DNA from 2 places in the Anoxybacillus sp. EFIL genome. Region 2 is predicted to be linked to the other one. Evidence: a T-box and tRNA genes for the amino acid it is inferred to sense, from the RefSeq annotation. Region 2 holds a T-box; the other holds one or more tRNA genes.
The links. A T-box is a leader RNA that pairs with one kind of tRNA and senses whether it is charged. The one in region 2 lies ahead of ES017_RS04600 (valine--tRNA ligase), so its partner is inferred to be a tRNA-Val.
Positions count from the first base shown of each region.

Region 1 (3,426 bases), on a different contig from region 2:
GCTGATTTTGAACAGGCGTTATCGTATGTATAGGCTAGGCATATCGCCTAGCCTTAGCTAATTTGATCGAGGGCATCGCGTTGTAGTTGTTGCTCGACCATGCGATCGAGTTGTTGAATTTTTTTCAAAGCGAGTTCGTCATCGATTTGGCGATAGTGATGTTTGCCACCTGGTTCTTCATCTGCTTCATCGGCAAGTTTAACGATCGTCTGAAGCGGTTTTCGTTTTAGCTCTCCTTCTGGAAGATACGAATCGGTATGAAGCAAAATGGCGAGGGCGATTTCTTTAGCATGTTGAGGATGTTCACCGAGTCGAATAAGCAATTTGTGCGCTCGCTCCGCCCCTTTAATCGCATGAATGTCGTTTTGTTTATATGTTTCATAGTCCCACGTTCCGTTTGAGTACCATTCATAATGCCCAATATCATGAAGCAGTGCCGCTTTTGTCGCTAAATCAACATTGACTCCATATTGCAGGGCAAGGCGATACGCATGGTATGCGGTAGCGATAGCGTGGGCGACGCCTGAACGTTTCAAATATTTTTGAGTAATGGGGTGAAGGAAGATGTCAGTTAATGTGACACGTCTCATCGTGCATGCCCCCTTTTTTGTTTTTCTAATTATCATACCATGTCTTATTTAAGGAAGGCAATACATATTTTTTCTTTTTTTCTTTCATACTAAGTGAAAAAAGTATGGAGGACGCGTATGTTTTTATCATTGTTATTATCGGTTATGACAGCGCTTTCGTTCAATGGACATGCTTGTACGAAAAAATTAGAGGAAGCAAACGTGCAACTATGCGGCAAAGAAGACGGAGATTGGGTGCGTCATTTTACGCTTCACGTCGGAAAAGCGACGTATGCTTTTCCAGAATGGGAACATATCAATGACCCGAAAGCGACTCCGCAATTGTATTCTGTTGATGTGACGGACGATGGAAAGGAAGATGTCGTCGTTTTTCTCGTGAAAGCACGCGGCAACGGCACGTATAAAAATGAAGTGCACGTATTTGCCCATCACGAAAACGGCATAGAAGAAATGATCGTCGAAGATCCGCGCGCCGTCGTTTTAAAAAGCATGAAAATGAAAGAGACGGACGAAGGAACAGAGCTAATCATTGATCACGTTCACGCTTTCATTCCGTACGCACGCGAAGGACAAAAAGGGGTAAAGACGACATTCGACCGCTTTTTAAAATACGCGCTCGATAAACAAAAGCTGAAAGCCGTTTTACTCCTCGAACGAAAAAAAGGCGAATACATCGGCAGCTTAATCGTCACATACGAATATAAAGACGGTTTTTTCCAAGGTACTCACATCGACTTTATCCGCCATTAGCCATTGCCTAGGCAATGGCTAAAAAATTTTTTAAAAAAGTATTTGACAATGTGAGAGGTGGTGAGTATAATAAAAAATGTGTTCGATAGGACAACATACGATTCCGTAGCTCAGCTGGGAGAGCGCCACCTTGACAGGGTGGAGGTCGCTGGTTCGAGCCCAGTCGGAATCATCACAACCCCGAGTTCTTTTAGAGAGCTCGGGGTTTTTCGTTGTATTTAACCTCTCCTCTCGACTGCCACAAATGTTTTCGTATGCAGGAAAATAGTCGATGTTGTCGAATAAAAACAGCGAAACGATTGTATGCGAGGTGAATGTATGTCCATTGACCACGATCGTCTGTTTAAAGAGTTGATCCAAACGTTTTTTGAGGAATTTATTGTTCTCTTTTTTCCTGCGATGCATGAGCATATCGACTTTCAACATTTGTCGTTTTTATCCGAGGAGCTGTTTACCGATGTGACGGCAGGGGAGAAGTACCGCGTTGATTTGCTTGTCGAAACGAAGTTAAAAGGGGAAGACGGGTTAGTGATTGTGCATATCGAAAATCAAAGCTATGTGCAACCATCGTTTCCTGAACGAATGTTTATTTATTTTAGCCGTTTGTTTGAAAAATACCGTAAAAACATTGTACCTATTGCTGTATTTAGCTACGATACGATCCGCGACGAACCATCGACATTTACCCTCCAATTTCCTTTTGGCCGCGTGCTTGATTTTCGTTTTTTCACTGTCGAATTGCGAAAACAAAACTGGCGGAATTACATTCGTCAAGACAATCCAATCGCTGCTGCACTGCTAAGCAAAATGGGATATACTGAAAGTGAACGGGTAGAACTGAAAAAACAATTTTTACGCATGCTTGTCCGATTGGAATTAGACGAAGCGAAACAACGATTACTGTTTGGCTTTTTTGAAACATATGTAAAATTATCTGATGAAGAAGAACGAAGACTACGAAGCGAGGTGAATGAAATGGAGACGAAAGAAAAGGACAAAGTGATGGAATTGATTATTTCGTATGAACAAAAGGCGTTAGAAAAAGGAAGAGAAGAAGGAATGAAGCAAGGAATAAAACAAGGAATGAAGCGCCTTGTACAAACGATGGCGAAAAAAGGGATGAGCGTAAAAGATATTGCGAACGTCACGGACCTTTCGGAAGAAGAAGTGGAGCGGTTGTTGGAGTAGGAGGGACTGTCGTCGGCCTTTTTGGCGACGGCAGTTTTTTGTTTTTACAATGAGTAAATACTATATTTGCTCGCTTGTTAAATGACAGTAGTTTACAATTGAAATTTTTGTTATGATTAAAGTTGTAAGAGATGAAAGAACAAGAAAAGACGGAGGCAGCACGATGAGCAAGTTAACGTTGCAGGAGCTTGAATCTCATTTATGGGAATCAGCAAACATATTGCGTGGTAGTATTGATTCTTCGGACTATAAGAACTATATTTTTGGCATGTTATTTTTGAAACGATTAAACGACGTGTTTGTGGAAACGGCTGAACGGATTGAAAGGGAAGAAGGGGAAGATTACGGTTGGTATGACCGTGATGAACATCAGTTTTTCGTTCCTGAAAAAGCACGTTGGAGCTATATTCAATCCCAATCCCAAGACGTTGGAGCAGTCATTAACAAAGCGTTTGAATTACTTGAAGATGAAAACCCTTCGCTCCAAGGGGTATTAGCGAACATTGATTTTAACGATAAAGAGAAGTTATCAGATAAAACGATTCTTCAATTAGTGCAGCACTTCTCGCAAATTGATTTACGTAACGAAAATTTATCAGAACCCGACATCCTTGGTCGTGCTTATGAGTACCTAATTAAGCAGTTTGCTGACGATGCAGGAAAAAAAGGTGGCGAGTTCTATACGCCAAGCCAAGTCGTTAAACTAATCGTCAAACTGATTAAACCTGAAGAAGGCATGCGTGTATGTGACCCAACCGCAGGGTCTGGAGGAATGCTCATTCAAGCGGTCGACTACATAAAAGAAAAAGGTGGCAACCCGCGCAACATTACATTGCACGGACAAGAGAAAAACTTAAATACGTGGGCAATTTGTAAAATGAACTTGTTGCTTCATGGT
Region 1 covers NZ_SDLH01000001.1:427,318-430,743, reverse strand. Annotated here, with positions in the region: gene metC (cystathionine beta-lyase) at 1-33, shown strand, start outside; gene ES017_RS02155 (HD domain-containing protein) at 54-590, opposite strand; gene ES017_RS02150 (hypothetical protein) at 708-1,340, shown strand; tRNA gene ES017_RS02145 (tRNA-Val) at 1,440-1,512, shown strand; gene ES017_RS02140 (Rpn family recombination-promoting nuclease/putative transposase) at 1,659-2,528, shown strand; gene ES017_RS02135 (type I restriction-modification system subunit M) at 2,692-3,426, shown strand, end outside.
Region 1: it encodes a tRNA-Val, which carries the amino acid that the T-box ahead of ES017_RS04600 (valine--tRNA ligase) is inferred to sense. The anticodon was not compared.

Region 2 (3,426 bases):
TCGTTTAAAAATTTGTATTGTCCAACAAGGTGATTCGTTGGACAAGATTGCCGAGCGATACGATGTATCTGTCCAACAGTTGTTGCGCACAAACCATTTAGAAAGCGGTGCGGATATACACGAAGGTCAGTTGTTATACATTCCAACGCCAAGTAAAGTGTAAAAGGGTTGCATGATGATGCAAACGGTGCAACAACATAAGAATGTAGAGAGATGGAAAACGACAAATGGAACATATGCGCTTAAACGAGTGAAATCTTTGGCACATTGGCAGGCGATTGAGCAAGCCCATCGCTTACGCATACCGCTCGCCATTCCGATTTATGAAACGAAAAAGCGAGATGGGCAATGGTACTATATTATGCCGTGGCTAAAAGAAAAAACGGATCCGGGGTCGTCGTTTTTTCACGATTTGGCACGATGGCATAAACATTCGTTAAAAGAAATACAAACGACTGAAACAGAAATTGAGCGGTATTACGAAGAACGCAAACTTTCCCTTGAGGACGCTAAAAAAACATTGACTCATTATATAGAAACATGTGAAAAACAATGGTATATGTCTCCGTTTCAACTACAATGTTGCACTCATTTCCTCGACATCATGCGCGCCATTACATTTTCTGAACATACGTTAAATGAGTGGCGCGAGCGAATGCGGGAAAAAAAGACGGTTCGCATTTGTTATATTCACGGTCGTCCATCGTTTCAACATTACGTCGAGCGAGACGACGGAACATCATATTTTATTAGTTTTGAACAAGCGCGCTGGGCGCCTCCATTTCATGATTTACTTTTATTTTTTCGACAATATTTGCAAACGTATCCGATGACATGTGATGACGCTGTACAATGGCTTTCACAATATGAACAAACATTAGCACTTGAAGAAGATGAGCGACTTTTATTTTTTCATTTACTTGTGGATCCATATCGGTTTGTTCGTCTCATTCATCGATACGAGCAACAGCGACATCATCGACAAATGACAGCTGTTTGGCAACGAGCGTATTGGCAAATGAAAAACATCGAATATGTCATCGGAAAGTGGGAAGAAGAAAAGCAAACAAATCAAATCCAATCGTAATGTAAAGCGAATGAAAGAAAAATGAAAATAGCGAGTAAAATAACGTCGATTGTTGTTGGAAATAAAACGGTACGGATCGCTTGAACAACGGTAATCGGAATGATGCATTGTTCAGCAATAAAGCGAAGTTTTCTAAGCCACGGTGGCCAAGCGTACGGATTGTAACGTTTACGCATATGCTCACATCCTTTTTACACGTTTTGCTCCTTCGAGGGGCTTTTCTTTTTTATCATATGTATAAAAGAGTGAAAATGTGGCAAACCTTATTGACGATTCGTATGATTTTTATATAGTATTATGTATGAATAGAAAAAAGCGAAGATAGGGAAGAGTACGGCGTAACCCGCCTTGCAGAGAGGGAAATCAATAGCTGCGAGATTTCCTAGGTTTGTGGTCGTCGGAAGGTCGCCCCGGAGCTGCTTCTTTGAACGATAGTAGAAGAAGCCGGCACGTCGCCGTTATCGATTTGAGTGCTTAAGCATCGCTTAAGAAAAAAGGTGGTACCGCGAAAGAGTCTCCTTTCGTCCTTTTCGGATGAAGGGAGTTTTTTATTTTAGTGAAGGAGGGATTTTTTATGTTACCGCCAAAATATGACCACCGTGCTGTCGAGGCAAATCGTTATGAATGGTGGTTAAAAGGAAAGTTTTTTGAGGCAACAAGCGATGAGAAGAAAAAGCCATTTACGATCGTCATTCCACCGCCAAATGTGACAGGAAAGCTTCATTTAGGACATGCGTGGGATACGACGTTACAAGACATTATTACACGGATGAAGCGCATGCAAGGGTACGACGTCTTATGGCTTCCGGGCATGGATCATGCGGGAATTGCGACGCAAGCGAAAGTAGAAGAAAAGCTTCGTCACGAAGGAAAAACACGCTACGATTTAGGGCGTGAACGATTTGTGGAAGAAACATGGAAGTGGAAAGAAGAATATGCGGGACATATTCGTTCTCAATGGGCGAAGCTCGGTCTTGGGCTCGATTATACGCGCGAGCGCTTCACGCTTGATGAAGGGTTATCAAAAGCAGTGCGGGAAGTATTCGTTTCGTTATATAAAAAAGGGCTCATTTACCGCGGCGAATATATTATTAACTGGGATCCGGTGACGAAAACAGCGCTATCGGACATTGAAGTAGTATACAAAGATGTGCAAGGTGCGCTATACCATATGCGTTATCCGCTTGCGGACGGTTCTGGCTATATTGAAGTGGCAACGACGCGTCCGGAAACGATGCTTGGCGATACAGCAGTTGCGGTTCATCCAGAAGATGAGCGTTACAAACACCTTATTGGAAAAACAGTCATTTTACCGATCGTTGGTCGTGAAATTCCGATTGTCGGCGATGAATACGTCGATATGTCGTTCGGTTCAGGGGCGGTCAAAATTACGCCAGCACACGATCCAAACGACTTTGAAATCGGCAACCGTCACAACTTGCCGCGCATTCTTGTGATGAACGAAGACGGTACAATGAACGACAACGCCCTTCAATATAAGGGACTTGATCGTTTCGAATGCCGAAAACAAATCGTGAAAGATTTACAAGAACAAGGCGTGCTATTTAAAATCGAAGAACATATGCATGCAGTCGGTCATAGTGAGCGTAGCGGTGCAGTCGTTGAACCGTATTTATCGACGCAATGGTTTGTGAAAATGAAGCCGCTCGCTGAAGCTGCCATTGAACTACAAAAAACAGAAGGAAAAGTAAATTTCGTTCCGGAACGATTTGAAAAAACGTATTTACATTGGATGGAAAGTATTCGTGACTGGTGCATTTCCCGTCAGCTTTGGTGGGGACATCGCATTCCAGCATGGTACCATAAAGAAACGGGCGAAGTGTATGTAGATCATGAGCCACCAGCAGATATCGAAAATTGGGAGCAAGATCCAGATGTATTAGATACATGGTTCAGCTCTGCGCTTTGGCCGTTTTCGACGATGGGTTGGCCAGATGAAACATCGGCAGATTACAATCGCTATTACCCAACAGATGTGCTCGTGACAGGCTATGACATTATTTTCTTCTGGGTATCGCGCATGATTTTCCAAGCGTTAGAGTTTACTGGAAAACGTCCATTTAAAGATGTGCTTATTCACGGATTAGTGCGCGATGCGCAAGGACGGAAAATGAGTAAATCGCTTGGCAATGGCGTCGATCCGATGGATGTCATCGATCGGTACGGTGCGGATTCGCTTCGCTATTTCTTAGCGACAGGAAGCGCGCCGGGTCAAGATTTGCGCTTTAGCACAGAAAAAGTTGAAGCGACATGGAACTTTGTCAATAAAATTTGGAATGCGTCTCGTTTTGCGCTTATGAACATGGAAGGATTCACGT
Region 2 covers NZ_SDLH01000002.1:303,059-306,484, forward strand. Annotated here, with positions in the region: gene ES017_RS04585 (LysM peptidoglycan-binding domain-containing protein) at 1-163, shown strand, start outside; gene ES017_RS04590 (protein kinase family protein) at 173-1,087, shown strand; gene ES017_RS04595 (hypothetical protein) at 1,072-1,263, opposite strand; T-box leader at 1,397-1,619, shown strand; gene ES017_RS04600 (valine--tRNA ligase) at 1,662-3,426, shown strand, end outside.